4 regions of the Streptomyces sp. NBC_01433 genome follow, and region 4 is predicted to be linked to each of the others. Evidence: riboswitches for the same ligand, from Rfam matches in the RefSeq annotation. Region 4 holds a riboswitch; each other region holds the start of a gene.

Region 1 (7,799 bases), on a different contig from region 4:
CCTACGAGGACCACCACCGGGCCGCGCTGCTCTCCGACGAAGCCGTCCACTTCCTGGCCCGCCGCGCCCCGAAGGAATGGCTCTCCGTCTCCATGTACCCCGGCCACGACGGGGTGACGGTGGTGCTCAGCGCCGCGGAACAGCCGGCCTACGCGCCCGGGTCCGTCGTCGTGCCGGGCACCGGGCTCGGCTCCCCGGCCGACCGTTCCGCCGCCCTGTACCGGCCGGTCGCCCTCGCCATCGCGCTGACGGAGGCCGTCACCGCCCGCCAGGTGTCCGCCGTCGTCACCGAGGAACTGCTGCCCGCCTTCGGCGGCAGGCAGCTGGCGATCTACCTGCTGAGCGAACGCCACCTCTATCTGGCCTGGGAGACCGGCTTCCCCAAGGGCTTCCTCGACCGATTCGACGGGGTCGGTCTCGACGCCCGTATTCCCGGGGTGGAGACCCTCACCTCCGGCCGCCCCATCTTCTTCGAGTCCATGGAGCGCCTGGGGCAGGCCTATCCCGGCATCCCCATGGACGCCGACGTCGGAGCGCGGGCCTTCCTGCCACTGATCGCCTCCGGGCGGCTGGTCGGCTCCTGCATCCTCGGCTTCGACCGGCCGCGCGGCTTCAGCCCGGAGGAGCGCACCGTCCTCACCGCCCTGGCGGGGCTCATCGCACAGGCCCTCCAGCGGGCCCAGCGGTACGACAGCGAGGCGGCGCTGGCCCGGGGCCTGCAGGACGCCCTGCTGCCGCACCGGCTGCCCGAGATCGAAGGCGTCGGCACGGCCGCCCGGTACCTCTCCGGCACGCAGGGCATGGATGTCGGCGGCGACTGGTACGACGTCATCGAGACCGGCCGCGGTCTCGCCCTGGTCATCGGCGACGTACAGGGACACGGTGTGGCAGCCGCCGCGACCATGGGTCAACTGCGCAGCGCCGTACGCGCCTTCGCCCTCGGCGCACGTGATCCGCAGGAGGTGATGAGCGGTACCAACAGGCTGCTCATCGATCTCGACCCCGGCCAGTTCGCCAGTTGCTGCTACGTCGTCCTCGACCCCGTCACCGGTGTCGTCCAGGCGGTGCGGGCGGGGCATCCGCAGCCCGTGCTGCGCCATCCCGACGGCACGACGGAGGTCCTGGACCTCGTCGGAGGTGTCGTCCTCGGCATCGACAGCGAGGCGGTCTACCCGGTCACCGAATTCCGGCTCGACCCCGGGGCGATGCTGGCCCTGTTCACCGACGGGCTCATCGAGCGCGCGGGGACCGACATCGACGAGGGCATCGAGCGACTGCGGAGCGGCATCGCCGCGCTCGGCTCGGCGTCGCTCGGCGACATCGCGGACCGAGTGATCGAGGAGGCCGGGCAGGCCGACGACCGGCCCGACGACATCGCGCTGCTGCTCGCCTCCCGCTGGACGGCGGCGGACTGAGCCGCCACCGTCCAGGGGTGCGGAGCCGACCGGTCAGGAAACGGCGGGAGCGTCCGCCGTACCGGAAGTACCGGAAGTACCGGAAGCATCCGACGTACCCGACGTATCGGAAGCGCCGGACGCGTCCAGCATCGCGGAGCGGTCCACGACCTTGATCCGCTCGCGGCCCTCGGCCGCACCCAGCGCCTGCTCGTGCGCGTCCAGGCGGTGCCAGCCCTCACGGGTGGTGTAGCGGACACCGCGCTCGTCGAGGAAGGCGACGACGGCGTCCGGATCCGGCTGCGCCGGGGCGGGCAGCCGGCCCTCGGCGCGGTCCTCCAGCAGGCAGGCGACCGTCTCGTTGGCGTCACCCTTGGTGTGCCCGATCAGGCCGATCGGACCACGCTTGATCCAGCCGGTGACGTACACGGACGTCATCGGCTCCTCACCGGCGATGACGCGTCCGGCGGCGTGCGGGACGGTGCCGGAGGACACGTCGAAGGGGAGCTTCGCGAGCTCCTGCGAGTAGTAGCCGACCGCGCGGTAGACGCTCTGCACGTCCCAGTCGGTGAACTCGCCGGTGCCCCGGACATTGCCCGTGCCGTCCAGCTCGGTCCGCTCGGTCCGCAGACCCGCCACGCGGCCGTCCTCGCCCAGGACCTCGACCGGCGACTCGAAGAAGTGCAGGAAGAGCTTGTGCGGCCGGTCGCCGACGTCGCGGATCGCCCAGTTCTCCAGCGTGGAGGCGACCATGTTGGCCTGCTTGTTGCCCCGCCGGGTCTCGATGGACCCCGCGTCGTAGTCGATGTCCTCGGGATTGACGATGACCTCGATGTTGGGCGAGTGGTCCAGCTCCCGCAGTTCCATCGGGCTGAACTTCGCCTGGGCCGGACCGCGGCGGCCGAAGACATGCACTTCGAGTGCCTTGTTGGCCTTGAGGCCCTCGTACACGTTGGCCGGGATCTCCGTCGGCAGCAGCTCGTCGGCCTTCTTGGCGAGTATGCGCGCCACGTCCAGGGCGACGTTCCCGACGCCCAGTACGGCGACCTTCTCCGCCGTCAGCGGCCAGCCGCGGGGTACCTCGGGGTGCCCGTCGTACCAGGAGACGAAGTCGGCCGCTCCGTAGGAGCCGTCCAGCTCGATCCCGGGGAGGCCGAGCGCGCGGTCGGCGTCGGCGCCGGTGGAGAAGATCACGGCGTCGTAGAAGGACCGCAGCTCGTCCAGCCCGATGTCATGGGGGTAGTCGACGTTGCCGAACAGCCGCAGCTGAGGCTTGTCCAGTACCTGGTGGAGCGCCTTGACGATGCCCTTGATCCGCGGGTGGTCCGGGGCCACGCCGTAGCGGATCAGGCCGAAGGGGGCGGGCATGCGCTCGAACAGGTCGATCGATACGCCCGGGTCCTGTGCGGCTTCGGATTTGAGCAGCGCGTCCGCTGCGTAGATCCCGGCGGGACCGGCTCCGACGATGGCGACGCGGACGGGGCGTGTCATGGCGTGTTGTTCCTTAGGGCGGGCGACGCGGGCAGGGGGTGGCAAGCCGCGGAAGTAAGGCTTGGCTTACCAGTCTCCACCGCACACGTTAAGCCCTGCCCCGGCCGGACCTCGGGCCGGGGTCGTGTGAAGCCCATCAGCCCGCCCCAAGATGCCCGAATTCGGCAATATGGGCGATTTTCCAGAATTGGGCTTTTCGCTCGGGAGGGCCGTCCGGGCGATATGTGATCTTCGAGGCGTGGAGCAAAACGACCTTTTCGGACTCAGTGGCGAGAGTCACGTTCCGGACCCCTGACGGCGTGACGCGTCGCCCGGTTCCCTTCTGTGCCGGGAAATTTGACTTCGCGCTGTGGGATTGCTGACGGGCATTTCCATGAATTGATCTTGCGGAAGAATTGCGATCAAGAATTCGGGGCTTGTTCTGCTCGGCCTTTCTCGCCTACGGTCACCGTCAATCCGGATGGAACGCCTAATCCTGCCGCCGTCCGGCAATCGGACCTACTTACGTACGGCAGGAGCGGGGGACCCAGGTAAGCCGCCGATCCGGTATCCGGCTCGGCTCGGGGTGAAGTCGCATTCGCGTGCGACCAGGCAACTCCAGCCTGAACCCGACAGCTCACCTCGTAGGCGACGGAGAGGAATTCACCATGCCCTCAATGGGTAAGCACCGTCGTTTCAAGGCCACTTCGCTGACCCGCGGCATCATCGCCGTGGGCGCGGGCGGAGCCGCACTCGTACTTCCGCTGGCCGGTGCGACCGTCGCCTCGGCGGCGCCCGCGCAATCCGCCGCCGCCGAAAAGGCTCCTACTGCCGTATCCGCCAAGGAAATTGCCGTCGGTAAGGGCACGGTCACGACTCATTCCGTGATCGCGGGTGATTCCCTTTCCAAGATCGCCCGTGCCTATTCCCTCGGTGGCGGCTGGCAGAAGCTGTACGAGGACAACCGGGACGCCGTCGGTGGCAACCCCGACCTGATTCACCCCGGTCTGAAGCTGTCGGTCGGCGCCACGTCCCAAGCCGGGTCCAAGTCCTCTGACGTGTCGTCGGACCGGGGTGCGGGTGGCGACCGTGCCGACCGCTCCGAGCGGACCGCCGCGCCGCAGGCCGCGAAGGGTGCCACCGGCACCGCCGCCACGACCGAGGCGAACGACGCCACCGGCACCGCGAACGGCGTCGCCGACGTCACGACCGACGCCGACACCACCACCGTCCCCGCCGAGCAGCCCGCGACGTACACGGACGATCTCGACGGCTGGATCAAGGAGTCGCTGGCCGTCATGGCCCAGCACGGCATCCCCGGCAGCTACGACGGCATCCACCGCAACATCATGCGCGAGTCGTCGGGCAACCCGCAGGTCGTCAACAACTGGGACTCGAACGCCGCCGCCGGAATCCCGTCCAAGGGACTCCTCCAGGTCATCGACCCGACCTTCCAGGCGTACCACGTGCCCGGTACGTCGATGGACAGCCTCGACCCGGTCGCCAACATCACCGCCGCGTGCAACTACGCCGCCGACAAGTACGGCTCGATCGACAACGTGTTCGGGGCCTACTGATACCTGGCAGTGCCGGTAGCGAGAAGAACCGATGGGCGGTGAAGGGGCTTCAGGCCCCTTCACCGCCCATCGGCGATTGCGGATCATGCCGGGCATCCGGTGCAAGTTACCTACAGGTATGTAGTGACTTACCACGCGATCGACAGTAGAACCTGTTGCACTCTGTCGAGAGTGAGGGAAGTCACATGAGTGACGCTACCATGCAGAATGCGGGATCCAAGAGGGTCTCGCGCCGAAGATTCATCACAGGAACAGGTTCTCTTCTCGGAGCCGTGGCCCTTACTGGACACCCGGCCGCGGCGCGGGCGGCGACCGCGGCCGTGCCCGCTCCGATCGACCCCGGCGTCCATGTGCCGGTCCTGGTGATCGGCACCGGGTACGGCGGTTCCGTCGCCGCCCTGCGCCTCGCCGAAGCGGGCGTCGATGTGCACATGATCGAGATGGGGATGGCCTGGGACACCCCGGGCCCGGACGGCAGGATCTTCGCCAACACGACGAGCCCGGACTACCGTTCCTACTGGCTGCGCACCAAGACGAAGCAGCCGCTCAGCAACTTCCTCGGCTTCCCGATCGACAGGAACGTCCCGCGATACACCGGGATCCTGGACGCCGAGGAGTTCGCCGGCATCACGGTCTACCAGGGCCGCGGTGTCGGTGGCGGTTCGCTGGTCAACGGCGGTATGGCGGTCACGCCCAGGCGGGAGAACTTCGGCGCCATCCTCCCTTCGGTGAACGCCGACGAGATGTACGGCACGTACTACCCGCGCGCCAACGCCGGGCTCGGGGTCGGCACCATCGACCCGGCCTGGTTCGACACCGCCGACTGCTACCGATACGCCCGGGTCGGCCGCAAGCACGCGGAGCGGTCCGGTTTTCCGTTCGTCTTCGTGCCCGCCGTGTACGACTGGGACTACATGAAGCAGGAGGTGGCCGGAACCGTCCCCAAGTCGGCGCTGGACGGCGAGATCCTCTACGGGAACAACTACGGCAAGAAGTCGCTGCAGAAGACCTACCTCGACCGGGTCAGGGCCACCGGCAGGGTCACCATCTCCCCGCTGCACAAGGTCACCTCGGTCGCCCCCGCGGCCACCGGCGGTTACACCGTCCTCATCGACCGGATCGACACCTCGGGCAACACCGCCGAGACCAAGTCCGTGACCGCGGACAAGGTGTTCTTCGCCGCGGGCAGCGTCGGCACCAGCAAACTGCTGGTCGCGCTGAAGGCCACCGGAGCGCTGCCCCGGCTGAACGGCGAGATCGGCAAGGGCTGGGGCGACAACGGCAACGTCATGTGCGGCCGCGCCAACCACATGTGGGACTCGACGGGCAAGGTCCAGTCGGCCATTCCCACCGGCGGCATCGACAACTGGGCCGCCGGGGGAGCGTTCGCCGAGGTCGCACCGCTGCCCACCGGCATCGAGACGTACGCCTCGTTCTATCTGTCGATCACCAAGAACCCCCACCGCGCCGAGTTCGCCTGGAACGCCGCGACGGGCAGGGTCGATCTGAGCTGGCAGACCGCCTGGAAGCAGCCGTCCATCGATGCCGCCAGGACCATCTTCGACAAGATCAACAAAAAGGAGGGGACGATCTACCGGACCGATCTGTTCGGCGTCTACAAGATCTGGGGCGATCACCTCACGTACCACCCGCTCGGCGGCGCGGTGCTGGACAAGGCCACCGACAACTACGGCCGCCTGCGCGGCTACGCGGGGCTCTACGTCATCGACGGCTCGCTGATCCCCGGCAACACCAGCGTCAACCCGTTCGTCACCATCACGGCGCTCGCCGAACGGAACATCGAAGAGATCATCGCGACTGATCTGTGACCGCATGGCTGGGCAGCGCGCACACCGTGTCGAGGCCCAGTACATGGTTGAGCCGGCCGAACGCCAGCCAGGAGCCGATGCTCATGCTCAGCTCCACGATCTCCAGCTGACTGTAGGCCGCGCTCATCCGGGTCCAGAACTCCTCGTCGAGGCCGTGGTGATCCAGGGAGTACCGCTCGGCGTACTCCGCGGCCAGCCGGGTCCGCACATCGAAGACATCGGCGGTACGCCACTGGGTCACCGCGTCGGCGAACGTGTCCTCGACCGTCTCCCCGTCCCGTTCGGTGCGCCAGTCCAGGCAGAACGCGCACCCGTTGATCTGCGCGATCCGCAGCCGGGCGGCCTCGAACTCGCGCAGGCCCAGGGTCGTGTGGGCGTACACCGACATGGAGAAATTCGCGGCGGCGATGCCGATCCCGGGGACCATCTCGCCCCATACGTACGCGATGGCGTCCTTGCCTTCGGGGATGTCGATGTTCATCGTGGTCTCCTTCCGAGTCTGCCGACTGCGGGGCGCAGCGGGACGTCGAGTGCGTCGTACAGTCCGGGTTTCGCCGCCACGAGCCAGTCGACGGCACTCACGAGGCGGCCGACCGCGGTGGCGTTCCCGCCCGCCGACCGGTTCTCGCCCTCGTCGGTGGCCTCGACCGTGACCTCGATGCGCGGGCGGCCCTCGATGACCACCCGGTGCGCGCCGTCGCCGTCGGGCGGGCTCGGCCAGTGCGGTGCGCAGGAGGGGTGGATGCGGGTGATGTGTTCGATGACGATGCGGGGCTTCCCCTCGACGATGCCCTGTACCTCGAACCGCACCGCGCCCTGCGTACCGGCCTCGAACGCGCCCATCGTCCTGGTGCTCACCGCGGTCTCCAGCGGGCACCGCTCCAACGTCTCGCGAATCCCGTCCAGTTCGACACCGAGCGCCCTGGCCATCAGGCGTATCTGCCCGCCCCACACCATCGTGGGGACCGTCGGGGCGAGCATCAGCGGTTCGAAGTCCATCGGCCGGCCCATGCCGATCAGGTCGCGGACCGAGTCCTCCTGGTCGTACGTGGAGTAGTCGAAGATCTCCTGGCAGCGGATCACGTCCACGGTGGTGCCGAGGCCGCTGATCAGCAGGGGCAGCACATCGTTGCCCCAGCCGGGGTCGACGCCGGAGACGAACAGTGAGCCGCCGCCGTCCGCGATGGCGGCCAGTACCGGTTCCCGCAGCTCCGCGGGGGCGTTGAGCTGGTCGTAGAGCGCGTACAGCGCGGGGGTGACGACCACGGCACCGGCCCGGATCGCCCGGCAGATGTCGTCGAGGGCCTCGTCGGGGCGGATGTCGCCCGACGCCGCGTACACCACCGCCCGCGGACCGGCGGCCAGCACACCGGCGGCGTCGTCGGTCGCGGCGACCCCCAGACGACGGCCGGCCCCGGCGAGGTCACCGGCGTCCCGGCCCACTTTGCCGGGGTCGTGGACGATGACGGCGGTGAGTGCGAGGGCCGGATGTGCTTCGACGGCGCGGATCGCCGCGCGGCCGACGTTGC
Region 2 (7,799 bases), 5.8 Mb from region 4:
GGATGTTTCCGTCCGCCGTCGGTGCCGGACGGCATCTCCCGTCTTCGGCTGACCGCGCGGGCCGACCTCACCCAGGAGCAGATCACGACCGCGGTGGACACGGTCGTACGCACCGCTCCCCGGGCGGAGGCTGTCCCGGTCAGCTGACCGGGCGGTCGTGCAGCCCTGTGACGAACGACGTCCAGGCTGTCGCGGAGAAGCGCAGCGCCGGCCGGCCCACGTCCTTGGAGTCCCGTACGGCCAGCTGCTCACCGTTGAGCGGCGCGGTCTCCACGCAGTTGTTCATTCCGGTACTGCGGCTGCTGCGGCGCCACCGTAACGCGGGCTGTGCAAGGCGGTCGGACATGATGCACCCCTCGGGCAGTCGGAAGGTCCAAGGGGGAGCCCGGCGGGTCCGGCCCGACAGCCCGGCAGGTCCTGCCCGATCTCCCCCTAGTCGCCGCGGTTGACCGCGGCGATGAGGTCCAACGAACGCTCCGGCGACAGCGCGTGAGCCTGCAAGGTGCGGAAGGCCGAGCTGTACGCCTCAAGGTCTTCTTTCCGCTCCAGATAGAGGCTACTCGTCAAATGGTCAAGAACGACCACATCCAGATCAGAAATGTTCGGAAAGGAGAAAATAACGAAAGGACCTGTGAGCCCGATGTAGCCGCCGACGTTGAACGGCAGTAACTGGAGTTGTACGTGCGGTAATTGGGCCACACGTGTCAGATGGGTCAGCTGGTCCTTCATCACCTCGGGCCCGCCCACCTCGCGCCGCAGTACCGCCTCGTCGAGCACGGCGGTGAAATGCAGTGGCGTTTTCGCCCACAGAACCCGCTGGCGGGTCAGCCGCACCTCCACCAGCGAATCCAGCTGCCCGGCCGGCAGCCCGTCCAGCGACGCCCGGGTCACGGCACGTGCGTACTCGGCGGTCTGGAGCAGTCCGGGCACCACCGACGTCTCCAGCGTCCGCGCGGTCCTCGCCTGGGACTCCAGGCTGATGAAGTCGCGGTACTGGGGCGGGATCAGGCCCCGGTACGCGTGCCACCACCCCGTACCGCCGCCACCCGCCGAACCGGCGAGCACTTCGAGGAGAGCGCGCAGCTGCGTGTCGCGTACGCCGTAGGCGTCCAGCAGCCGGGTCACATCGGCAGGACTCACCCCGCTCGCGCCGGTCTCGATACGGCTCACCTTCGACTGGTGCCAGCCGAGCAGGCGCGCCGCGTCCCGGCTGGTCAGCCCGGACGAATGGCGAAGACCGCGCAACTCCTCGCCCAGCTTGCGTCGGCGTACCACGGGGCCGTGCTGCATGCCGGCCTCCTTCCGCTCATACAGGGAGAGCCGGCCCGCACCGGGGTCCGGCCCGCAGAGAGGTCAGTGTGCCGCGCGTTCGAGCCCCGCCGGAGCAGAGTTCACCGCTTCGAGCGACAGATATATGCATATCTTGGTCGATCGTCGTTACAGAGGGCAGCATCAGTGGCAATCTGGCGCGAAGCACAATCCTGGCCGATCGCGGGTCGGCCGGGGCGGGAAGGGACGGCGTCGCCATGGCAGACCATCAGGAAGCAACCGTCACTCTGCCGAGCGATCCGGTATCGGTCTCCTCGGCCCGCAGGTACGTCGCCCGGACGCTGGCCGAGTGGGGCATGTCCGACGGCACCGAGCTCGCCGACACCATCCGGCTGATCGTCTCGGAGCTCGCCACCAACGCCGTGCAGCACACGTTCGGGCAGTCGCCCACCTTCACGGTGGACCTCCGGCTGGACCGGGAAGAAGAACTGCACCTGGGGGTGACGGACAGTCACCCCCGCTGGCCCCAACGGCTGCCTGCCGCCGTGCAGCAGGACAACGGACGCGGCATGGTGATCATCCGGGCCCTGGCCAAGGAGTTCGGAGGACGGCTCACCGTCACTCCCACCGCGGAGGGCGGCAAGACCGTCTGGATCGCCCTGCCCTGGACGCTCCCGGTCCAGGGCTGACCCCGGCCGGTCGCCGCCGTCCTAACGCGCCGCGGCACCGCGGCCGAAACCGCTGCGCATCAGTGCCATCAGGGTCGACGCCGCGGCGCTCGCCCGGTCGCCCCGGTGCGCGACGGAGATCGTCCGCCGGAAGGCCGCGGGCTCCAGCCGTCGCACCGACAGCGGGGTCGGGGACATGGCGGCGACCATCTCCGGCACCACGGCCACCCCGAGCCCCGCGCTCACCAACGCGCACACCAGGGCGTAGCCGGGCGACTCGCACACCACGGCAGGGCTGGCCCCGGCCTCCGCCAGAGCTCGCTCCACCCCGCGCCGGGGCGGATGCGTGGGTGCGCTGCTGATCAGCGGCCGGCCCGCCAGCTCCGCGACGGGCAGCCGGCCCGTGCCCTCGGACAGCATGTGGCCGACCGCGGTGATCAGGACCAGCTCCTCGACCAGCAGAGGCTCGATGGTGACGCCTGCGGGAGGCGGATCGGCGGCCGCCGGTTCGTACGTGTGGGTCAGGGCGAGATCGACCTCCCCGGCGGCCACCGCCGCGACCGTGCCGGGCGGCTCGTAGTCGGTCACCGCCAGCTCGACATCGGGGTGGGCGCGCCGGAACGCGCTCAGGACAGGCGGCAGCAGATGGATTCCGGCCGTGGTGAACGTGCCGACCCGCAGCCGCCCGCCGGAGAGCCCCGCGAGCTGGGCCAGCTCGTGCCGCGCCTGGTCAAGCTCGTCCAGGACCCGTCTGGCCCGGCCCGCCAGTAGCTCACCGGCGGACGTGAGCCGGGCGCCACGATGGTGGCGTACCAGGAGCGCCGCACCGGCCTCGCGCTCCAGCTTGGCCAGCTGCTGGGAGAGGGCGGGCGCGGTGTAGCCCAGGCGGGCCGCGGCCCGAGTGATCGATCCGGCCTCGGCGACCGCCACCAGCGCCGCGAGCCGTGTCGGGTCGTACATTAAGCGTTCCTTTTGGCAGACCCAGAAGATTGCAAGTACACGCTAAAGGCTACTTCGGGCCAGGGTGTACGCATGGACGCACAATTGCTCGCCTTCACGGGAGTCGCCGCAGGCATGGTCGCGCTGCCCGGCGCCGACTTCACCGTCGTCGTACGCAACGCGCTGGCCTCACGCCGTGCCGGGGTGGCCACCGCCCTGGGAGTCGCCGGGGGACTGCTGGTGCACACCGCGCTGGCCGTGGCGGGGCTGGCCGCGGTGCTGGTGACGATGCCCGTGCTCTTCCGCACCGTCCAGCTGCTCGGCGGGGCGTATGTGCTCTATCTCGGTCTGAGCGCCCTGTACGCGGTACGGCGACGGCCCGCGGCGACCGACGGGGTACCGGCACAGGCGCCGGGCCCCGCGCCGAAGGAGCTCGGCCGCTCACTGCGCCAGGGCTTCCTGACCAACGCGCTGAACCCCAAGGCGCCGGTGCTCTTCCTCAGCCTGCTGCCCCAGTTCGTCCCCGACGGGCAGCCGCCGTTGCCCAGGACCCTGCTGCTCGCCGCTGTCGTCGTGGTGCTGGCGCTCGTCTGGTTCCCGGCCGTGGCCCTGCTGGTGGACCGGTTGGGCCGGTGGCTGCGCCGGCCGCGTACCGCCCGTGCGATCGAGGGCGGCAGCGGCGCGGCGCTCACCGCACTGGGGCTCGCGCTGGTGACCGGACCACTGCTGCGCTGAAGCGGTTCCGGCCGGGGATCAGCGGACCCGTCCGTACCAGACGCTGTTCGACCAGATCTTCTCCAGGCGGACCAGCGACCCGGTCTTGGGGGAGTGCCAGATCTTCCCCTTACCCGCGTAGATGCCCACGTGGTACACGCTTCGGCCGGAGTGGAAGAAGACCAGATCGCCCTTCTTCCGCTTCGAGGAGGAGATGTGGCGGGTCTTGTTGTACTGCTGCTGGGCCGTGCGGGGGAGCTTCTTGCCCGCCTTCTTGAACGAGTAGAGAGTCAGCCCCGAGCAGTCGAACCGGCGGGGGCCGGATGCTCCGTACTTGTAGGGCGATCCCTTCTTCGAGGCGGCGATCTTGAGCGCCTTCGTCGAGTGAGTGGCGGCCTCGGCATCGGTCACCAGACCCGGCGCCAGCATGGTGCTGCCGACGGCGAGAGTGAGAACCGAGGCCGTACCGACCCGGGCAAGCAGAGACGGGACATGTACCTGCGCAGTCATGCGCAACCCTTCGTCAGCCGCCTGTGAAGGATGACCTGTCGGGTTCGGGCTGGCGAAGTTGCCCGGCCGCACTTGGCGGCTTCACCCCGAGGGGCGACCGGTTGCCCGGTCGACCCGTTGTGCTCGGGTCCTCCACTCCTGCCGATCCACTTCTGTCGACCAGTCATCCGGGCAGCGGCAGGACTCGGCGTCCGCCCGGACCGCCCCGCCGCGGTGGCGGGGGCTTGTCGTCCCAGGGATCTTGACTCACGAAGTGCCGGATTTCCGAGGCGAAACAGTGATTTGTGAGGCTCATCACGACTGATCCGTTCGGGTGGACGGGGCGGATTCGAGCCCTCGGCGGCGCTGCCCGACCAGTCTCGTACCAGCGACGGAAGGACATATTCCGAGTACCGTCCACGCGCTGAGCGCAAGTTGGGGTGTCCCTCGTGAGGGGGACTGGCTACGCCGAACGAGCGAGGAAAATTGATCAATTGACCGGGCGTGTCGGCGCGGCGCGGCAGGCCCCGGCTCCGACTCCCTCACGCCCCGACCTCGGCCCCGACTCCCCTCACGGACTCCTCTCACGCCCCGACCCCGACCCCGGCCTCAGCCGCGGGGAGCGGCAGGGGCCAGGGCCGGGGTCGGGGTGTGAGAGCTGGGACCGGGGTGTGAGGCAGGGGGCGGGTCAACCCGCCGGTGGCGGGGGTACCGTGACCCGGCCCGCGCGCCGTTCCCCGTCGAGCAGGCGCAGCGCCCGTGCCAGGGTGGTCGCGTGGATCTGCGCTTCGCCCCGCTCGTGCATCAGCGCCAGCGCGTCGCGCAGTGCCGCGGCCCGGGAGGCCAGTGCCTGGGCGGCGCGGAGGGCGCCGTAGGTGTCGCTGCCGCGGGCCGGGTTGATCCGTCCCAGCTGGTCGAGGACTTCCAGGTAGCGGTCGATGAACTCCCCTTCGGCGCGGGTCAGGGCGGGGAGCGGTGGGAATTCGGGTGGCAGCATCGTCGGTTCACCTCGCGGGGTGCGGCGGCCGGGGCGGGTTGCGGTTCTCCACGACGTGGTCGACCAGCCCGTACGCCTTCGCGGCCCGTGCGTCGAGGATGGTGTCGCGCTCGATGTCGGCGGTGATCTGCTCGGTGGACCGGCCCGTGTGACGGACCAGCATGGCCGCGAGCATCTCGCGTACCCGCATCAACTCGCGTGCTTCGATTTCGAGATCGGACGGCTGGCCCTGCACCGGTTCGTTCAGCATGGGCTGACGGATGACTACCCGGGCGCCGGGCAGGGCATGTCGGCGGCCCGGTGCCCCTGCCGCCAGCAGCACGGCCGCGCTGGAGTGGGCCTGGCCGAGGCAGAAGGTCTCCACGTCGCAGGCCAGGTACTGCATCGTGTCGTAGATCGCGGCCATGGCGCTGAACGATCCGCCGGGAGAGTTGATGTACAGCGAGACGGGCCGGTCCGGTTCGGCGTATTCCAGATACATGAACTGGGCGATCAGGTCGGTGGCCGCGGTGTCGTCCACCGGGGTGCCGAGGAAGATGATCCGCTCGGAGAGCAGCTTGGAGTACGGGTCGAGAGTCCGGGTCCCGGTCGCGGTGCGCTCGGTGAACTCGGGCAGGACATAACGGGCGGCAGGTCGGATCATCGCGGTGCCTCTCCTGGGATCTGCGCAGGCCTCGGTCCGCATGCGCGCTTCAGCTGCCGCATGCCTGTAAAAAATGTACAGGACGTACAGAATGTTCGGATGGAGTCCGATCCTGGTGATCGACTAAAAGTCCCAAGTCAGGGGAGTTTTTGGCTGTTTATCGAAGGTGGGTATCTCGCGATCTTCATTCTTTCCGGCGTCGGCGCCCTGCGTGGAGGCCGGGACGTTGGTGGCGGTCTTGATGCTCTGAGCGTCGATCACGCAGGCCGACGGTTCGGCGTCCCGGCCTTCCCTCTGCCGTAAGAACTGCCTGAGCAGGCCGTTGAGCTGGACGACCACGCCTTTCTTCGTCCACTTCGCGAACGTGCGGTCTTTCCAGTGCGCCGGGTCCCAGCCGTAGTGCCGCACCCCCTTCTCGCGCAGCCGCTGCACGGTGTACAGGGCGCCGTGCGGGCGGGACGCGCTGCCGGGCATGTGATGGACCACCGGATCCGCTCCGACATGGGTACGCATCGCGGAGGCGGGCCGCCCCACGATGGACCCGAACGACCGGCGAGGGGGCCGAAGTGCTCGGGGAACCGGGAGTACAGGTGGGAGATCTGGTCGGCGATCTCCCACCCGCGGCCCGACCCAGGACCCACGGGTGGCGGCCGCAACGCCCTGAGGACCGTACGGGTTCCTCGGAGCGCAATTGCCCCTGGGACGCGTCCCCTTCGAATGCCTGGTCGCCGCCGTCGTGTCCTGGGCCGACCCCGCCACCCTCGCCCCGCACGACTACGAACAGATCGCCCTGCAACTGACCGGTCACGCCCGCGCCGTCCACGTACGCCTCGACCGGCCCCAGGACGCACCGGCGACCGGACCGCCTGAACAGTCAGGCGTGGGCATCCGTATGAGTGCCCGTTTCCGGACCCTGTACCAGCGGGTCCGAGGCCGTCGGCCAGACAGCTCACGGACCGTCAAAGAGGAACGCCACCGTTGGGATCTCCTCCCGGCGAGGGCGCCTTGGGCCATGAGTGTGAGGATGTGCTCGGCATCCGGGTGGGGCGCGTCTTGACGTAGCAGCCGGGGCCGGCTTCCCGCCCGCCGAGGAACCAAGCAGCCCAGGCCGATCTCGTCGCACGACCGCGGGAACCATGGCGGGCGGCCACTCGCTTGACGGTGTCGCAGTTCGAGGCGGCGATCGGGACGTCGGTGGTGTTGGTGGCGAACGCGGTGAGCCGCAGGGCCGTCGGCATCGGTGAACCTCAACTGTGCTCCGGGGTGGGGGCGTTTCTCGCGGACGATCAGCCGCATGCCCTTCGGACAGCCCTGGAGGACGTCGCCGTTGAGTTCGGCGGCCCAGGCGCCCTCGCGGATCTCGCCGTCCGGCTCGGCCGCCGGGTCCCAGGCGAAGCCCGGGACCTTCAGCACGGCCTGATGGATCTGCTCGGTGATGGTCATTGAGACCGAGTACGACAGCCACCGGCCCCGTTGCGTAACCCGGGCGAGAAATCCATGGGTACCGCCGCGGAATCGCTACGGACCAGTGTCGACCGGCCGCGCCGGTGGCGCTTGGGGAGCCGGGCCAGGGTGAGCCGCGTGGCGGTGATGTGGTCGGCGGCGGCGTTGGAGCCCGCGTTCCCGGGCCGCAACAGGACTGCCACTGGCTCGCCGGTGCCATTGCTTCCGTGGTCGACGAAGCCCATCAGAGGGTGGTGTCCGAACGACTTCTTCCAGGTCGCGGCCGCGTCCTGCTTGTCGGAGTGGGCCAGGACCAGTACTCCGTCCAGGTCCACGATCACCTGGCCGCCCACATCCGGCGCCGCGTCCCTGGCCAACGTCCACAGACGCTCGCGTACTTCGGCCCGTGCCGAGCGGACCGCGGTCAGGGCCACGGCCCCGGCCGCGGCGAGAGTGTCGATGTCCTCGATGCGGACACACGGATAGGACCCGATACGTCTCTTCACCTGAGGAGTGCTTCTTTCATGCGACGACCCGGACCCTAGGCAAGTCCCGTCGGTCGCAGGCCGCCGACGGCTGCCGTCTGTGCTTGCGGATAGCTGCCGCCTGGCCCTGGCGACACGAGCTCGTCACCGCC
Region 3 (7,799 bases), 2.0 Mb from region 4:
AAGAGTGCGTCCAGCATGCCGTAGAGTTGGGTTTAACGACGCGGGGTGGAGCAGCTCGGTAGCTCGCTGGGCTCATAACCCAGAGGTCGCAGGTTCAAATCCTGTCCCCGCTACTGAAGGACCAGGCCCGGAACGCACACAGCGTTCCGGGACTGAGTCGTTTCCGGGCCCCTGTACGCCGTGGGCGCGCGTCGAGCCGGGCCGGGTCGCGCGGGAGCAATGGCTACCGCGACCACTGGACGGGCGGCGGGACACGGCCGGGGCCCTGCGGGCAGCTTCGCGAAGAACTACGATCGGCACGGAGACGGCACCGCCGCCTTCGTGCGGGACGCACTGACGATCTACGCGGAACACCGGCTCTCCGACTGGCCTCCGGAAGGCCGGGCCTCCCGCCCGCTCCCCCCTTTGGCCGATGAGGAGTCGCCGCACGGCGCGGCTCCGGCAAGCCTGGACGGGGCGCGGTACCGTCCGCAGCCGTGGGCGGACCGGGCAGGAGTGCACACGTGGGGAAGCGGGACAGGCGGCGTGGGGGACCTGTCGGGCTGCCCCGTGCCTGGAGCCGAAGAGTTCCGGGTCTCCCGGCGCGCGGCCTGGGGGGTTCCGCTTTCGGTTTCCCGGCGCGTGGCCGCGGGGGGCGCCCCGGAGGCCGTGCCGCCCGGCGGTTCGTGCGTGCGCTGCCCGCCCTGATGATCGGCGGCGGGCTGCTCTTCGACGTCGGGACCCCGCCCACCTTCACCGCCGTACCGCTGTTCGTGGCGGCACCGCTGATGGCCGCCCCGTTCTTCTCCCTGGCCAGCACCGTCCGTACCGGAGTGGCGGCGGTCCTGGCGGTCGTCGCGCTGCACGCGTACGCCGGGACGCTGACCCGGGCCGTCCCGGTCACCGAGCTGGCCACCGTACTCACCGCCTCGGTCCTCGCCCTGGTCATCAATGGCGTCGTGCGGCGCGGCAACGAGCAGCTGGCCTCGGCGCGGGTCATCGCGGCGACGGCCATGCGGGCCGTGCTGCCGACCCCGGACGACCGCATCGGCGGGCTGCAGGTCGCCGCGCGGTACGAGGCGGCGCAGGCGGACGAGTTCGTCGGCGGCGACCTGTTCGCCGTCGCGGACACCCCGTACGGGGTACGTCTGGTGGTCGGCGACGTACGGGGCAAGGGGCTGGACGCCGTCGAGGCGGTGGCGGTGATCATCGGGGCGTTCCGGGAGGCCGCCGAGCAGGAGCGTTCGCTGGAGGGGGTCGCGCAGCGGCTGGAACGGGCGCTGGCGCGGGAGGGGACGCGGCGCGGCGGGCTGGACGCGATGGAGGGGTTCATCACGGCCGTGCTCGCCGAGATCCCGCCCGGTTCGACGACCCTGCGCATCGTCAACCGCGGGCACCCCGAGCCGATCCTGCTCCACGTGGACGGGGCGGTGGAGGTGCTGGCACCGGCCGTGCCCGCGCTGCCGCTCGGCATGAACCTGGGGGTGTGGCCGGACCGGGCCGATGAGTGGGCGCTGCCCGCCGGGGCGACGCTGCTGGTGTTCACGGACGGCCTCTCCGAGGCGCGGGACCCGTCCGGGGCCTTCTACGACCCGGCGGCGCGGTTGCGTGGCCGGATCTTCCCGGGTCCCGAGGAACTGCTCTCCGCGCTCACCGACGACGTGCGGCTGCACACCGGTGGCCGGTCCACTGACGACATGGCACTCCTCGCGGTGGCGCGGCCGGCCGAGGGACAGCCCGAACGCCGGACGACGGTGAAGATCGTGGGCCGGGGCAGCAGATGAGCCGGGGCGGCCGCATGAGCGGGGGTGGCGCGTGCGGCCGGGCGGCGCGTGAACAGGACGTCCGGGCGCACGGCACGGGAGTCGGTACGGGGGTCGGCCCGGGAGCCGCCCCGGGAGGGCGACCATGAGCGATGCCACCGTACGTAACTGAAGAACGCCGCTCCGCATAACATTTGACGCAACGTCAGAAACTGGGTAATGGTCGGACTCGATTCAACTCGCCCGATTCCAACCCTTTGTACCCGTTAAGTCCAGGCCAAAGTCATGAACGATCAGTGGGAAGAGCTTGGAATAGGGCCCATCAGTCTATTAACGTTCGATAACGCAGCGCGGTCGTCCCAGTCGTCGCAAGAGGCGGCACCGTGCGCGAGCGCCGAATCCCGCAAGGGAACCGGGGAACCACCTACATGGGGTGAATCGGACACCTGTGTCTCGTGAGAGGCAGAGGAGCCCGTAGGAGACCTTCCTGCTCCGAACCCGTCAGCTAACCCGGTAGGCGAGAAGGAAGGAAAGGAGTGCGCCCACGTGGCGTCCAACAAGCCTGCCCCCGAGGCCCCGTCACCCTTCGTCACCGACAACTTCGGTGACGCGGACAGGACCTGGGAGGAATGGAATCCCACCGAGGAGTCCATCCGGCCCGTACGCGGCAGGCACCGCGTAGCCAAGCAGCGGGGACTCGCCCGTAGCTCCACCGTCCTCGGCGTCGGTGTCATCGCGGCCGTCGGCGCGGGCGGCATGGCCACCGCGCAGAGCAAGCCGCCGGTCTCCATCTCCCTTCCCGACTCCCTCGCGGACAACCTCCCCGATGCCAAGTCCCTTCCCGGCGTCGGTGCTTTCATGTCCGACGACGCGGACAAGACACCGGTCTCGGCAGCCCCGCTCACCTCCGCGGGCATCACCAGCGCCGAGGCCGAGCAGGGCACGACCGACGCCGGTGAGGCGCTCCGCGCCCGCATCCTCCAGCAGGCCGAGCAGCAGCAGGCCAACGCCGACGCCGAGGCCAAGGCCGCGGAGGAGAAGGCGGCAGCCGAGAAGGCCGCAGCCGACGCCAAGAAGCAGCAGGACGAGGCCGAGGCCAAGATCGCCGCCGACAAGAAGAAGGCGGAAGAGGCGGCGAAGAAGAAGAAGGAGGCCGAGCGCCTCGCCAAGCTCGCCGCCAGCTACGCGCTGCCGACCTCCTCGTACAGCATCACCTCGACCTACGGCCAGTCCGGCCCGATGTGGTCCTCGGGCCACCACACCGGCCTCGACTTCGCGGCGCCGACCGGCACTCCGGTCAAGGCCGTGCACAGCGGCACGGTGAAGTCGGCCGGCTATTCCGGTTCGTACGGCTACCGCACCGTCCTCGAACTCGATGACGGCACGGAGATCTGGTACTGCCACCAGTCCACGATGAATGTCACGGCCGGCCAGAAGGTCTCCACCGGCGACACCATCGGGCGCGTCGGTGCCACCGGCAATGTGACCGGTGCTCACCTCCACCTGGAGGTCCACACCGCGGGCGGCTCGGGCATCGACCCGATGAGCTGGCTGCGCAGCAAGGGGCTCACGGTCTGAGCCCCCGCGCCCGCCCCGCGGGCGCACCCGAACCCCGGCAGCCCTGACGCACACCCCCCGACGTCAGGGCTGCCGGTCTGCTGTCCGCAGGAGAACGACGCGCGCGGCTTCCGGCGCGGAGGCTCCGGGCGCCGGGCGCACAGGCCCGCGTAGGCGGCCCGCGGCTTCCGGGACAGAGGCTCCGGCGCGCGGCTTCCGGGGCGGAGGCTCCGGTGCAGTGAATCCCGCCGACGCGGAATACCCCTCATCGGCGCTCTCGTTGAACCGACCATGACTTCTGCGACCTCTCTGCGCCCGCTCGGCTCCTCCGTCCTTCAGGTCTTCCCCCTCGCCCTCGGCGGCAACGTCTTCGGCTGGACGGCGGACGAGGCGCAGTCCTTCGCCGTCCTGGACGCGTACACCGCGGCGGGCGGCAACTTCATCGACACCGCCGACTCCTACTCCTCCTGGGTCCCGGGCAACGAGGGCGGCGAGTCCGAGACCGTCTTGGGCAAGTGGCTCGCCTCGCGCGCCAACCGGTCCGACATCGTCGTCGCCACCAAGGTCGGCGCCCACCCCTCGTACAAGGGGCTCTCCGCCGGCACCATCAAGTCCGCCGCCGAGGAGTCGCTGCGGCGGCTCGGCACGGACCACATCGACCTGTACTACACGCACTTCGACGACGAGACCGTCCCGGTCGAGGAGATCATCACGGCACTCGACCAGCTGGTGAAGGACGGCAAGGTGCGCGAGATCGCCGCCTCCAACATCAGCGCGGAGCGGCTCCAGGCGTCCCTGGACTTCTCCGAGCGCGAGGGCCTGGCCCGCTACGTCGCCCTCCAGCCGCACTACAACCTGGTCTCCCGCGATACCTATGAGGGCGCCCTCCAGGACACCGCCGCCCGCGCCGGGCTCGCCGCGGTCCCGTACTTCGCGCTGGCCTCGGGCTTCCTCACCGGCAAGTACCGTCCGGGCACCTCGGTCGACAGCGCGCGCGCCGAGAAGGCGGCCCAGCACCTGGAGTCGGAGCAGGGCCGCAAGGTGCTGGTCGCCCTGGACCGGATCGCTCAGGAGCGCGAGGCCGAGATCGCCACGGTCGCCCTGGCCTGGCTGGCCTCCCGGCCGACCGTCGTCGCGCCGATCGCCTCGGCCCGTACGGTCGAGCAGCTGCCCGCACTGGTCGCGGTCGCCGAGCTGCGCCTGACGGACCAGGAACTCGCGGAGCTCACCGAGGCATCCGCCTGATCCACGCGGCCGTGCGCCGGGAACCGGGCTACTGCGGGGGACTCAGGTAGGGGTTGTGGCCGCCGTACTGCGGATGCGGGGCCGGGCCGTACGGCTGCGTCCCGCGCTGTTGAGGCATCGGGAACGGCTGCGGCACCGGCCCGTACGGATACGGCTGCGGCTGCGGGGCCGGGCCCGGGTTCGGATACGGGTAGGGGTAAGCCTGCGTCCCCGGTACCCCGTACGCGTACGGGGGCCGCTGCGGGAACCGCCCGCCGTACGGCGGGACCGGGGGGCGGAGGTGCGCGCGCAGCCGGCCCGTGGCGTGGGCCGCGTACGTCAGGGCCGGGCCCGCGATGTCCCTGCGCTGCCAGAGGTGATGCAGCAGTTCCCGTTCCCGCGCGGCGAAGTCCGGGCCCGCCGTGTCGCGGCGGGCCCTTCGGCGCAGCACGGCCAGGGACGTCGCGAACGACTCGTACTCGGCGACGGCCCGTGCCGCCGCCCTGCCCCGGTTCCGGTCCGGGTGGCCGTGCCAGTGGCGGGCCAGATCACGGGCCATGCCGCGCGCCCGCATCGAGGAGAGCGCGAGCGGCTCGGCCGGGGTCAGCCAGCCCGCCGCCGCGTAGGCGGGCAGCTCGGCGGAGAGCGTACGCAGCTCCCGTCGGCGCGAGAACACCGCCAGCCAGGTCACCAGCCCGAACGCCGGGACCATGAAGACCCCGTACACCGCGTAGAAGCCGTACGGGCCGAAGGCCGACGAACCGTTCCACAGGGCGTGCAGGCCCATCGCGAGGACCAGGCCCAGTACCGGCAGCGCGATCCGGCGGACCCGGTGGCGCCGCGCGCCGACCGCGGCGAACCCGAAGCCGATGCCGGTGAGCACCGTGAACAGCGGGTGCGCGAACGGCGACATCACGATCCGTACGAAGAACGTCCCGGCGGTCACCGAGGCGAACCCGGTCATCCCCAGCTGCTGGTCCTCACCGAAGGCATTGCCCAGATAGAGGATGTTCTCGGTGAAGGCGAAGCCGGTCGCGGTGAATCCGGCGACCACGATGCCGTCCACGATGCCGCTGAACTCCCGTCGCCGGAACAGGAAGATCAGCAGGACGGCGGCAGCCTTGGCGCTCTCCTCCACGACCGGGGCGATCACCGTGGCCCCCAGGGTGTCGGCGCTCGCCGGGTCGGCGGTGGCCGTGGCGATCCAGCGGGTCGCGAACGAGTTGGCGATGATCGCGACGAGTGCGGCGGCGCACGCGCCCCAGGCGAAGGAGAACAGCAGATTCCGCCAGGGGCCCGGCTCGACCCGGTCCAGCCAGCGGAAGGCCGCCATCAGCAGTGGTACGGGCAGCACGGCCAGCCCGAGCCCGACCAGGAACCCCTCCGTGCCGGTCTGCTCACGGACCAGGGACAGGATCACCAGCCCGCACAGCGCGAGCGCGACGATCACCGCACCGGCGCGGAACGCCTTGCTGCGCCACACCATGCCGACGCGGCGCGGCCGGTATCGCCAGCCACGCTCCGGCACGGCGCCCAGGATCTCGCCGAGCTGACGCTCCTCAAGAACCGGGACGGCCGGATGCGGCTGCGGCTGCTGGTGATGCACGGACCCGTCGGACACCCCATGACCCTAACGAGCGGGACCGACAGCTGACCATGGGCGCCGGGGGGACTCGGCCGGTTCGCAACGGTCCCCGGCCGCGCGCCGGACCGTGTGCCGGGTCGTGCGCCGGACCGTGTGCCGGGTCGTGCGCCGGACCGTGTGCCGCGTCTGCCCGTGTGCCCGTGTGCCCGTCCGACCGCGTGCCGCGTCGGTCAGACGCGTGCGAACAGCAGGTCGTGGACGAGGTGCCCCTTGTCCAGGCCCTGCCCCTCGAAGCGGGTCAGCGGACGGAACGCGGGCCGCGGGGCGTAACCGCCGTCCGCCACGGTGTTCTCGAAGAGGGGATGCGCGGTGAGGACGTCCAGCATCTGTTCCGCGTACGGCTCCCAGTCCGTCGCGCAGTGGACCACGGCGCCGGGCTTCAGCCGCTGGGCCACCAGGTCCAGGAACTCCGGCTGGATCAGCCGCCGCTTGTGGTGCCGTGCCTTGGGCCAGGGGTCGGGGAAGAACACCCGGAGTCCGTCGAGCGCGTCCGGCTTCAGCATCTCGCGCAGCAGGATCACCGCGTCACCGTTGGCCACCCGGATGTTGGTCAGGCCGTTCCGGTCCGCGAGACCGAGCAGATTGCCCTGGCCGGGGGTGTGCACATCGACGGCGAGGATCCCGGTGCCCGGGTCGTCGGCCGCCATCTGCGCGGTGGCCTCGCCCATGCCGAAGCCGATCTCCAGGACGACGGGCAGACCGTCGAACAGCTCGGCCGGGTCCAGCACGCGGAGCCCGTCGATGTCCAGGCCCCAGGTGGGCCACAGCCGCTGGAGGGCGTCCTCCTGCCCGGTCGTGACCCGGCTGCGGCGCGGCTGGAAGCTGCGGATCCGGCGCTCGTGGTGCGAGCCCGCCGGGTCGGCGGCGGGACCGCCGGGGAAGCGGGGTTCCTGGCGGAGCCTGCGCTGCCGCTCGAAGGAGGCGGCACGCCGGGCAGCCGCGTCGTCCGCGGCGTCGTCCGCACCGGCCGCGTCGTCCGCACCAGTGGTACCAGGGGCACGGGCCGCGTCGTCCGCACCAGTGGTACCGGCGGCACCAGGCGCGTCAGGGGCATCAGGAGTGGGGTTCACAGGCTGCTCAGACACAATGACCCGATTCTACGGCGGGCGGCTTCCACCCCGCGCCGCGAGCCCGCAGCAGTGCCCGGCGTGCCACCTCCCTGCCGATGGGCAGAGAGGCCGTGGCGGCGGGCGACGGGGCGTTCAGCACGTGCACGGTGTGCGGGGCCTCGCGGATCAGGAAGTCGTCCACCAGCGTGCCGTCCCGCAGGACCGCCTGGGCTCTGACCCCGGCGGGCGACGGCCGCAGATCGTCCTCACCCACCTCGGGCAGCAGCCGCTGTACGGCCAGAGTGAACGCGCGCTTCGACAGCGAACGGTGCACCTCGCCCGCCCCGTACCGCCAGTGCCGTCGGGCGATCCGCCAGGAGCCCGGCCAGCTCAGCGTCTCCATCAGCTCACGGGGGCGCACGACCGGCCAGCCGTACCCCTCCCGGGCGAGTGCGGGCACCGCGTTGGGTCCGACGTGGACGGAGCCGTCGAAGCCCCGGGTCAGATGCACCCCGAGGAACGGGAACGCCGGGTCCGGCACCGGATAGACCAGCCCGCGTACCAGCTCCGGCCTGGCCAGCT
Region 4 (7,799 bases):
GCTGGAAGCCGACCGGATGGGCTCGCTCCTCGCCGCGCTCGACGAGGAGTCCATGGAGAACCAGCGCGACGTCGTGAAGAACGAACGGCGTCAGCGTTACGACAACGTGCCCTACGGCACCGCGTTCGAGAAGCTGACCGCCCTCGCGTACCCGGAGGGCCACCCGTACCACCACACGCCGATCGGCTCGATGGCCGACCTGGACGCCGCGACCCTCGAAGACGCGCGTACGTTCTTCCGTACGTACTACGCCCCGAACAACGCGGTGCTCTCCGTGGTCGGCGACATCGACCCCGAGCAGACGCTCGCCTGGATCGAGAAGTACTTCGGCTCCATCCCGTCCCACGACGGCAAGCAGCCGCCGCGCGACGGCACGCTGCCCGACGTGATCGGTGAGCAGCTGCGCGAAGTGGTGCAGGAGGAGGTCCCGGCGCGTGCGCTGATGGCCGCCTACCGGCTGCCGCACGACGGCACGCGCGCGTGCGACGCCGCGGATCTGGCGCTGACCGTGCTGGGCGGGGGCGAGTCCTCCCGGCTGCACAACCGGCTGGTCCGCCGTGACCGTACGGCGGTGGCGGCCGGGTTCGGGCTGCTGAGGCTCTCCGGCGCGCCCTCGCTGGGCTGGCTGGACGTCAAGACGTCCGGTGGCGTCGAGGTGCCGCAGATCGAGGCCGCGGTGGACGAGGAGCTGGCCCGGTTCGCCGCCGAGGGCCCCACGCCCGAGGAAATGGAACGGGCCCAGGCCCAGTTGGAGCGCGAGTGGCTGGACCGGCTCGGTACGGTCGCGGGCCGCGCCGATGAACTGTGCCGGTACGCCGTGCTGTTCGGCGACCCGCAGCTCGCCCTGACCGCCGTGCAGCGCGTGCTGGACGTCACCGCGGAGGAGGTCCGGGTCGCCGCCGAAGCGGCCCTGCGCCCCGACAACCGGGCGGTCCTGGTCTATGAGCCGGTCGAGCCGGCGGACGAGGCCGCGGCCGACGCCCCGGAGGCCGCCGAGGCCGCCGAGGGCACCGACGCGCCCGAGGGAGCGGACAAGTGAGCGACGCCGCCGTGACTGGAGTAGCCATGGAGTACCACCCGCAGCCCACCCCCGGCGTGGCGCGGCCCTGGGCGTTTCCCGCCCCCGAGCGCGGCGCCCTGCCCAACGGGCTGACCGTGCTGCGATGCCACCGGCCCGGCCAGCAGGTCGTCGCCGTGGAGATCTTCCTGGACGCCCCGCTGGACGCCGAGCCCGAGGGCCTGGACGGGGTGGCCACGATCATGTCGCGGGCGCTCTCCGAGGGCACGGACAAGCACAGTGCCGAGGAGTTCGCCGCCGAGCTGGAGCGCTGTGGCGCCACCCTCGACGCGCACGCCGACCACCCCGGCGTCCGGGTCTCCCTGGAGGTTCCGGCCTCCCGGCTGGCCAAGGCGCTCGGCCTGGTCGCCGAAGCGCTGCGGGCCCCGGCCTTCGCCGAGAGCGAGATCGAGCGTCTCGTCGGCAACCGGCTGGACGAGATCCCGCACGAGCAGGCCAACCCCGCCCGGCGCGCCGCCAAGCAGCTCTCGAAGGAGCTCTTCCCGGCGACGGCGCGGATGTCGCGCCCGCGTCTGGGCACCGAGGAGACGGTGCGGCGGATCGACGCCGCGGCCGTGCGCGCCTTCTACGACGCGCACATCCGCCCGTCCACCGCGACGGCCGTGATCGTCGGCGACCTCACCGGGATCGATGTGGACGCCCTGCTCGCCGACACCCTCGGCGACTGGTCCGGGAACACCGCCCAGCCCCGGCCGGTGCCGCCGATCACCGCCGACGACACCGGCCGTGTGGTCATCGTGGACCGCCCCGGTGCGGTGCAGACGCAGCTGCTCATCGGCCGGATCGGCGCCGACCGGCACGACAGCGTCTGGCCCGCCCAGGTGCTGGGCACCTACTGCCTGGGCGGCACCCTCACCTCCCGGCTGGACCGGGTGCTGCGCGAGGAGAAGGGCTACACCTACGGGGTCCGGGCCTTCGGACAGGTCCTGCGCTCGACGGCTCCCGACTCGTCCTCCGGGGCCGAGGGCGCCGCGATGCTGGCGATCAGCGGCTCGGTGGACACCGAGTCCACCGGCCCGGCGCTGGGTGACCTCTGGACGGTCCTGAAGACCCTGGCCGCCGACGGACTGACGGATGCCGAGCGCGAGACGGCCGTGCAGAACCTGGTGGGGGTGGCCCCGCTGAAGTTCGAGACCGCCGCCTCGGTCGCCGGCACGCTGGCCGACCAGGTCGAGCAGCACCTCCCGGACGACTACCAGGCCCACCTGTACGCCCGCCTCGCCGAGACGGGCACGGTGGAGGCGACGGCCGCCGTGGTCAACGCGTTCCCGGTGGACCGGCTGGTGACGGTCCTCGTGGGGGACGCGGCACAGATCGAGGAGCCCGTGCGGGCACTCGGCATCGGTGAGGTGTCGGTCGTCAGCGGCTGATCGGTCTGTTTCCGCTGCCGCGAAACGGCACAAGAGGGACCCCGGCGTGATCCATATCGCCGGGGTCTTCCCTTTTTTCTCATTCGTCCGCATTTTGGGGGAGGTTGCCTGTCTGTCCTGTGGGATGTGCGACAAAACCGGCTGCCCGTTTGGTGAGGGAAAGTGGCCCGGCTTAGCGTCGGCTCCGCTGTCCGTCACCCGTATGCCGCGTCCGCGGCGCCGGGCAGCCATCGCCGAGTCCCCGTCGGGCGCGAGCCTGGGGAGCCGGGGACCCAAGAAGTCCCTGGGGTGAATCGGATGCCGGGTCCCGTACGGGACCCCGGTGTCCGTAGGAGACCTTCCTGCTCCGAACCCGTCAGCTAACCCGGTAGGCGAGAAGGAAGGAAAGGATCAGCCCTCCATGGCGTTCACCCGTGTCACCGGGAAGCACCGTGCCCCGAACCGCCTGACGCGCAAGCGTGCCCAGGTCGTCGGCGTCGCGGCTCTGGCCACCACCGGCGTCATCGGCGGTATGGCCACCCCGGCCCTCGCCGCGGACTCCGAGGCCCCCACCGTCAGCGACACCGGCCTCACCCAGATCATCGCCATCGACGCGACCCTCGCCGACCGGATCGACGCCCAGGCGAAGGTCCAGGAGCACCAGGCCGAAGTGGCCGCGCGGGCGAAGGCCGAGGCGGAGGCGGAAGCCAAGGTGAAGGCCGCCGCCAAGGCCAAGGCGAAGGCGGAGGCCGAGCGCAAGGCCGAGGCCCGCGCCAAGGAGGCACGCGAGGACAAGGCGCGCGCCGCCCGCGCCGCCGAGCGCACCCGGCTGACGTCCTTCCACCTTCCGGTCGCCGGTTCGTACGTCTCCACCGGCTACAAGTCCAGCGGTTCGCTCTGGTCGTCCGGCAGCCACTCCGGCGTGGACTTCCACGCGGCCTCCGGCACCTCCGTCGTCGCGGTCGGCGCCGGCACGGTCGTCGAGGCCGGCTGGGGTGGCGCGTACGGCAACAACATCGTGCTCCGGATGACGGACGGCACGTACACCCAGTACGGCCACCTCTCCTCGATCGGCGTCTCCGTCGGCCAGAGCGTCACCTCCGGCCAGCGGATCGGCCTCTCCGGCTCCACCGGCAACTCCACCGGACCGCACCTGCACTTCGAGGCGCGGACCACCGCCGAGTACGGCTCCGACATGGACCCGGTCGCCTACCTGCGCGCACACGGCCTCAACGTCTGACCCACGCTTCTCAGGGGGTGTCCCATGGGTACCCCTGACCCGAAGGCCCCGGCTTCCCGCCGGGGCCTTCGGCGATCCGCCCGCCGAGCCGTCGTCGGTCCCTCGACCGAACCCTGATCGAAGCCACGGCCGAACCCGCCGCCGAACCACTCCATGGCCAAAAGATATCCCTGAATTCCGGCCTGCCATCGGAAATTCCGGCCGACTGCCTTAGAGTCGCAGAACAGGCGTCGATCGGCCGCGTTTCGCGGGGATTAAGGCGGAGGTTCGGATATGCGCATTCCCGCGCATTCGGTATGCACGGCAATCCGTGAGGACATCGTCTCCGGTGTCTTCGAGCGTGGCAGCCGCCTCACCGAGGAGGTGCTCGCGCGTCGCTACGGGGTCTCCCGGGTCCCGGTCCGCGAGGCGCTGCGCACCCTGGAGTCCGAGGGGTTCGTCGTCACCCGCCGGCACGCCGGCGCCTGTGTTGCCGAGCCCACCGAGCAGGAGGCCGCAGACCTTCTGGAGGTCCGGATGCTCCTGGAGCCGCTCGGTGCCGCACGTGCCGCCCAGCGACGCAGCGACGCCCACCTCAAGGTGCTGCGCGGCCTGGTCAGGCTGGGTCAGGAGCGGGCCCGCCGGGGCGAGGGCGAGGATCTGCGCTCACTGGGCGGCTGGTTCCACGAGACCCTCGCGCAGGCATCCGGCAGCCCCGGCCTCATCGCGCTCCTCACCCAGCTCCGGCGCAAGACCGCCTGGATGTACGCCGTCGAGCAGCCCGCCCGGCCCGTCGACTCCTGGGCCGAGCACGGAGCCATCGTGGACGCCGTGGCACGCGGCGACGCGGAACGGGCCAGGGCGCTCGCCGTCCAGCACGCGGAGCGGGCCGTCGCCGCGCACCGGCTGCGCCGCACGGACCGCGCGGGCGGCCGCATGGCGGGCCGCGGCCGGGTGAGCACTTCGCAACACGGCGTAAACATCGCAAGTGCCCGGCATTAACAATTGCGCCGTATACAAAGGGGAGTAATTCCGAAGGGCTTTATCTCCGCTGCCCGAAATTTCCGCTGCCCGAAATTCTTGCTGCCGGATTCGACGGTGCGGGTGGCGGTGAAGACGAAAGAGCCGCGGCGCCCTGTCGGGGGCCGCGGCTCTTTCGAGGAATGAAGCCATTCTGTTCCGAGGAGGAATCAGACGGTCTCGGGGAGCTCCTCAAGACCTTCGGCGACCAGCTTCGCCAGACGGTCCAGGGCGGCCTCGGCGTTGTCGGCGTCGGACGCGAGCACGATCTCCTCGCCGCCCTGTGCGCCCAGACCGAGCACGGCGAGCATGGAGGCGGCGTTCACCGGGTTGCCGTCGGCCTTGGCGATCGTCACGGGGACGCCGGAAGCCGTGGCGGCACGGACGAAGATGGAAGCGGGGCGGGCGTGCAGGCCCTCGGCCCAACCGACGTTTACGCGGCGCTCAGCCATGGTTCTGCCCTTCACGAATCAATGGTTGTCTAGACCAGTCTCTCATGCAGTATGCGGTGCTGTGCCTGACCTCCGGCACCGCCGTGCCGCCGGTCGGCCTCCCCAGACTGCCCCGGCCCCGATCCCTCCGCGACCGGTGTGTCAGCCGTACGCTTTGCCCATGCACCCCACGCCGGAGCAGAGTCCGCATCACGCGTACCCCGACCACTGGGAAGCGGACGTGGTGCTCCGCGACGGTGGCACCGCGCGTATCAGGCCCATCACCACGGACGATGCCGAGCGGCTGGTCAGCTTCTACGAGCAGGTCTCCGACGAGTCGAAGTACTACCGCTTCTTCGCCCCGTACCCGCGCCTCTCCGACAAGGACGTGCACCGCTTCACCCATCACGACTACGTCGACCGGGTGGGACTCGCCGTCACGATCGGCGGTGAGTTCATCGCGACCGTCCGCTACGACCGGATCAACGAACAGGGCAGGCCCGCCTCCGCGCCCGCCGACGAGGCCGAGGTCGCCTTCCTGGTCCAGGACGCCCACCAGGGCCGCGGGGTGGCCTCGGCGCTCCTCGAACACATCGCGGCGGTCGCCCGCGAGCGCGGCATCCGCCGCTTCGCCGCCGAGGTGCTGCCCGCCAACAACAAGATGATCAAGGTGTTCCGGGACGCCGGGTACACCCAGCAGCGCAGCTTCGAGGACGGCTCCGTCCATCTCACCCTCGACCTCGAACCCACCGCCGAGTCCCTCGCCGTCCAGCGCGGCCGCGAACAGCGGGCCGAGGCGCGGTCGGTGCAGCGGCTGCTCGCCCCCGGCTCCGTCGCCGTCATCGGCACCGGCCGCACCCCCGGCGGAGTGGGCCGCACCGTCCTGCGCAACCTCCTCGGCTCCGGCTACACGGGGCGCGCGTACGCGGTCAACCGGGCATTCGCCGACGACATGACGACGCTCGACGGCGTCCCCGCGCACCGCTCCGTCGGCGAGATCGAGGAGCGGGTCGACGTCGCGGTCATCGCCGTCCCCGCCCACCGCGTGCCCGAGGTCGTCGCGGACTGCGGCGAACACGGAGTCCGCGGACTCGTGGTGCTCTCCGCCGGATACGCCGAGCGGGGCGCCGAGGGCCGCGAGCTCCAGCGCGAACTGGTCCGGCAGGCCCGCTCGTACGGGATGCGGATCATCGGCCCGAACGCGTTCGGCATCATCAACACCTCCGAGGCCGTCCGGCTGAACGCCTCCCTCGCCCCCGAGTCGCCCGCCCCCGGCCGGATCGGCCTGTTCACCCAGTCCGGCGCGATCGGGATCGCCCTGCTCGCCGGCCTCCACCGGCGCGGCGCGGGGCTCTCCACATTCATCTCCGCGGGGAACCGGGCCGATGTCTCCGGGAACGACTTCCTCCAGTACTGGTACGAGGACCAGGACACCGACGTCGCCCTGCTGTACCTCGAATCGATCGGCAACCCCCGCAAGTTCACCCGGCTCGCCCGGCGGACCGCGGCCGTGAAGCCCGTCGTCGTCGTGAAGGGCGCCCGGCACAGCGGCTCCACACCGCCCGGCCACGCCGTGCCGGTCAGCCGCATCCCCGACGCCACGGTCTCCGCGCTGATGCGCCAGGCGGGCGTCATCCGGGTCGACACGGTGACCGAGATGGTCGACGCGGGGCTGCTCCTCGCCGACCAGCCGCTCCCGGCGGGCCCCCGGGTCGCGATCCTCGGCAACTCGGAATCCCTCGGACTCCTCACGTACGACGCCTGCCTCGCCGAGGGGCTGCGCCCCCGTCCGCCCCTCGACCTCACCACGGCGGCGGGCCCGCAGGACTTCCAGGACGCGCTGGCCGAGGCGCTCGCCGACCAGACGTGCGACGCCGTGATCGTGACCGCGATCCCCTGGGTCGGGGAGAACGGCGAGGCCGAGACGGGCGACGGCGAGGTGCTGGCCGAGGCCCTGCACCGGGCCGCGGCCGGTGGCCCCGCCAAGCCGGTGGCCGTGGTCCACGTGGAGATCGGCGGGCTGGCCGAGGCCCTGGCCGCCGCCAGCAGCACGGTGGCCCGGACCCGCCCCAGGGCGACGGCGTCCGGCGGCGGGTCCGGGACAGGGCCCGCGAACGGACCGGCCTCCGCCGGTACGACCTCCGCCGCCGCCCTTCCCGCACCGCACACCGCCCGCCCCACCGCGGCAACGAGCACATCCGCACCCTCATCCCCGGACACACCCGCACCCTCATCCCCTTCCGCATCCTCAGCCGCCCCCGCCCCCGCCCCCGCCCCCGCCCCCGCCCCCGCCCCGGACCTGGACCCCGACTCCGCCCCCGCCCGCCCCCGCGCCGGCCGGATCCCCGCCTACCCCGCCGCCGAACGAGCCGTGCGCGCCCTCGCCGAAGCCGTGAAGTACGCGCAGTGGCGGCGCCAGGCGGCCGTACCCGGCAAGGTGCCCGAGTTCCTCGACGACACCATCGACGAGCCCGGTGCCGCGGGCCTGATCGACGCACTGCTCGGCCCCGCCCCCGACCCGCGCGGCCGGCCGCTCACCCACGACGAGGCCCGTGAACTGCTCGGCCGCTACGGCATCACCGTCCCGCCGACGCTCCCCGCCCGTGACCCGGAGTCCGCCGTCGCCGCGGCGGCCCGGCTCGGCTACCCGGTGGCGCTGAAGACCACCGCTCCCCATCTGCGCCACCGCGCCGACCTCGGCG

The links. Region 4 has a riboswitch for cyclic di-AMP ahead of OG413_RS00155 (M23 family metallopeptidase). Riboswitches for the same ligand answer to the same signal wherever they lie in the genome.
Region 1: another riboswitch for cyclic di-AMP. It lies ahead of OG413_RS30360 (LysM peptidoglycan-binding domain-containing protein); the one in region 4 lies ahead of OG413_RS00155 (M23 family metallopeptidase).
Region 2: another riboswitch for cyclic di-AMP. It lies ahead of OG413_RS26320 (C40 family peptidase); the one in region 4 lies ahead of OG413_RS00155 (M23 family metallopeptidase).
Region 3: another riboswitch for cyclic di-AMP. It lies ahead of OG413_RS09185 (M23 family metallopeptidase); the one in region 4 lies ahead of OG413_RS00155 (M23 family metallopeptidase).

Annotation. Positions count from the first base shown of each region.
Region 1 covers NZ_JAPEPM010000002.1:629,298-637,096, reverse strand. The annotation lists gene OG413_RS30370 (SpoIIE family protein phosphatase) at 1-1,415, shown strand, start outside; gene OG413_RS30365 (FAD-dependent oxidoreductase) at 1,449-2,885, opposite strand; cyclic di-AMP (ydaO/yuaA leader) riboswitch at 3,342-3,528, shown strand; gene OG413_RS30360 (LysM peptidoglycan-binding domain-containing protein) at 3,533-4,441, shown strand; gene OG413_RS30355 (GMC oxidoreductase) at 4,627-6,270, shown strand; gene OG413_RS30350 (carboxymuconolactone decarboxylase family protein) at 6,251-6,751, opposite strand; gene OG413_RS30345 (dihydrodipicolinate reductase) at 6,748-7,799, opposite strand, start outside.
Region 2 covers NZ_JAPEPM010000001.1:5,864,001-5,871,799, forward strand. The annotation lists gene OG413_RS26290 (8-amino-7-oxononanoate synthase) at 1-147, shown strand, start outside; gene OG413_RS26295 (DUF397 domain-containing protein) at 140-346, opposite strand; gene OG413_RS26300 (helix-turn-helix transcriptional regulator) at 433-1,290, opposite strand; gene OG413_RS26305 (ATP-binding protein) at 1,527-1,958, shown strand; gene OG413_RS26310 (LysR family transcriptional regulator) at 1,980-2,897, opposite strand; gene OG413_RS26315 (LysE family translocator) at 2,970-3,611, shown strand; gene OG413_RS26320 (C40 family peptidase) at 3,630-4,100, opposite strand; cyclic di-AMP (ydaO/yuaA leader) riboswitch at 4,104-4,290, opposite strand; gene OG413_RS26325 (hypothetical protein) at 4,768-5,076, opposite strand; gene OG413_RS26330 (ATP-dependent Clp protease proteolytic subunit) at 5,084-5,719, opposite strand; partial or broken gene OG413_RS26335 (IS5/IS1182 family transposase) at 5,909-6,049, opposite strand; partial or broken gene OG413_RS26345 (transposase) at 6,898-7,623, opposite strand.
Region 3 covers NZ_JAPEPM010000001.1:2,031,680-2,039,478, reverse strand. The annotation lists tRNA gene OG413_RS09195 (tRNA-Met) at 40-113, shown strand; partial or broken gene OG413_RS46890 (MerR family transcriptional regulator) at 277-366, shown strand; gene OG413_RS09190 (PP2C family protein-serine/threonine phosphatase) at 666-1,763, shown strand; cyclic di-AMP (ydaO/yuaA leader) riboswitch at 2,125-2,277, shown strand; gene OG413_RS09185 (M23 family metallopeptidase) at 2,289-3,320, shown strand; gene OG413_RS09180 (aldo/keto reductase) at 3,591-4,544, shown strand; gene OG413_RS09175 (PrsW family intramembrane metalloprotease) at 4,573-6,144, opposite strand; gene trmB (tRNA (guanosine(46)-N7)-methyltransferase TrmB) at 6,339-7,253, opposite strand; gene lhgO (L-2-hydroxyglutarate oxidase) at 7,246-7,799, opposite strand, start outside.
Region 4 covers NZ_JAPEPM010000001.1:28,341-36,139, reverse strand. The annotation lists gene OG413_RS00165 (pitrilysin family protein) at 1-1,039, shown strand, start outside; gene OG413_RS00160 (pitrilysin family protein) at 1,066-2,448, shown strand; cyclic di-AMP (ydaO/yuaA leader) riboswitch at 2,670-2,836, shown strand; gene OG413_RS00155 (M23 family metallopeptidase) at 2,849-3,667, shown strand; gene OG413_RS00150 (GntR family transcriptional regulator) at 3,941-4,648, shown strand; gene OG413_RS00145 (HPr family phosphocarrier protein) at 4,837-5,118, opposite strand; gene OG413_RS00140 (GNAT family N-acetyltransferase) at 5,279-7,799, shown strand, end outside.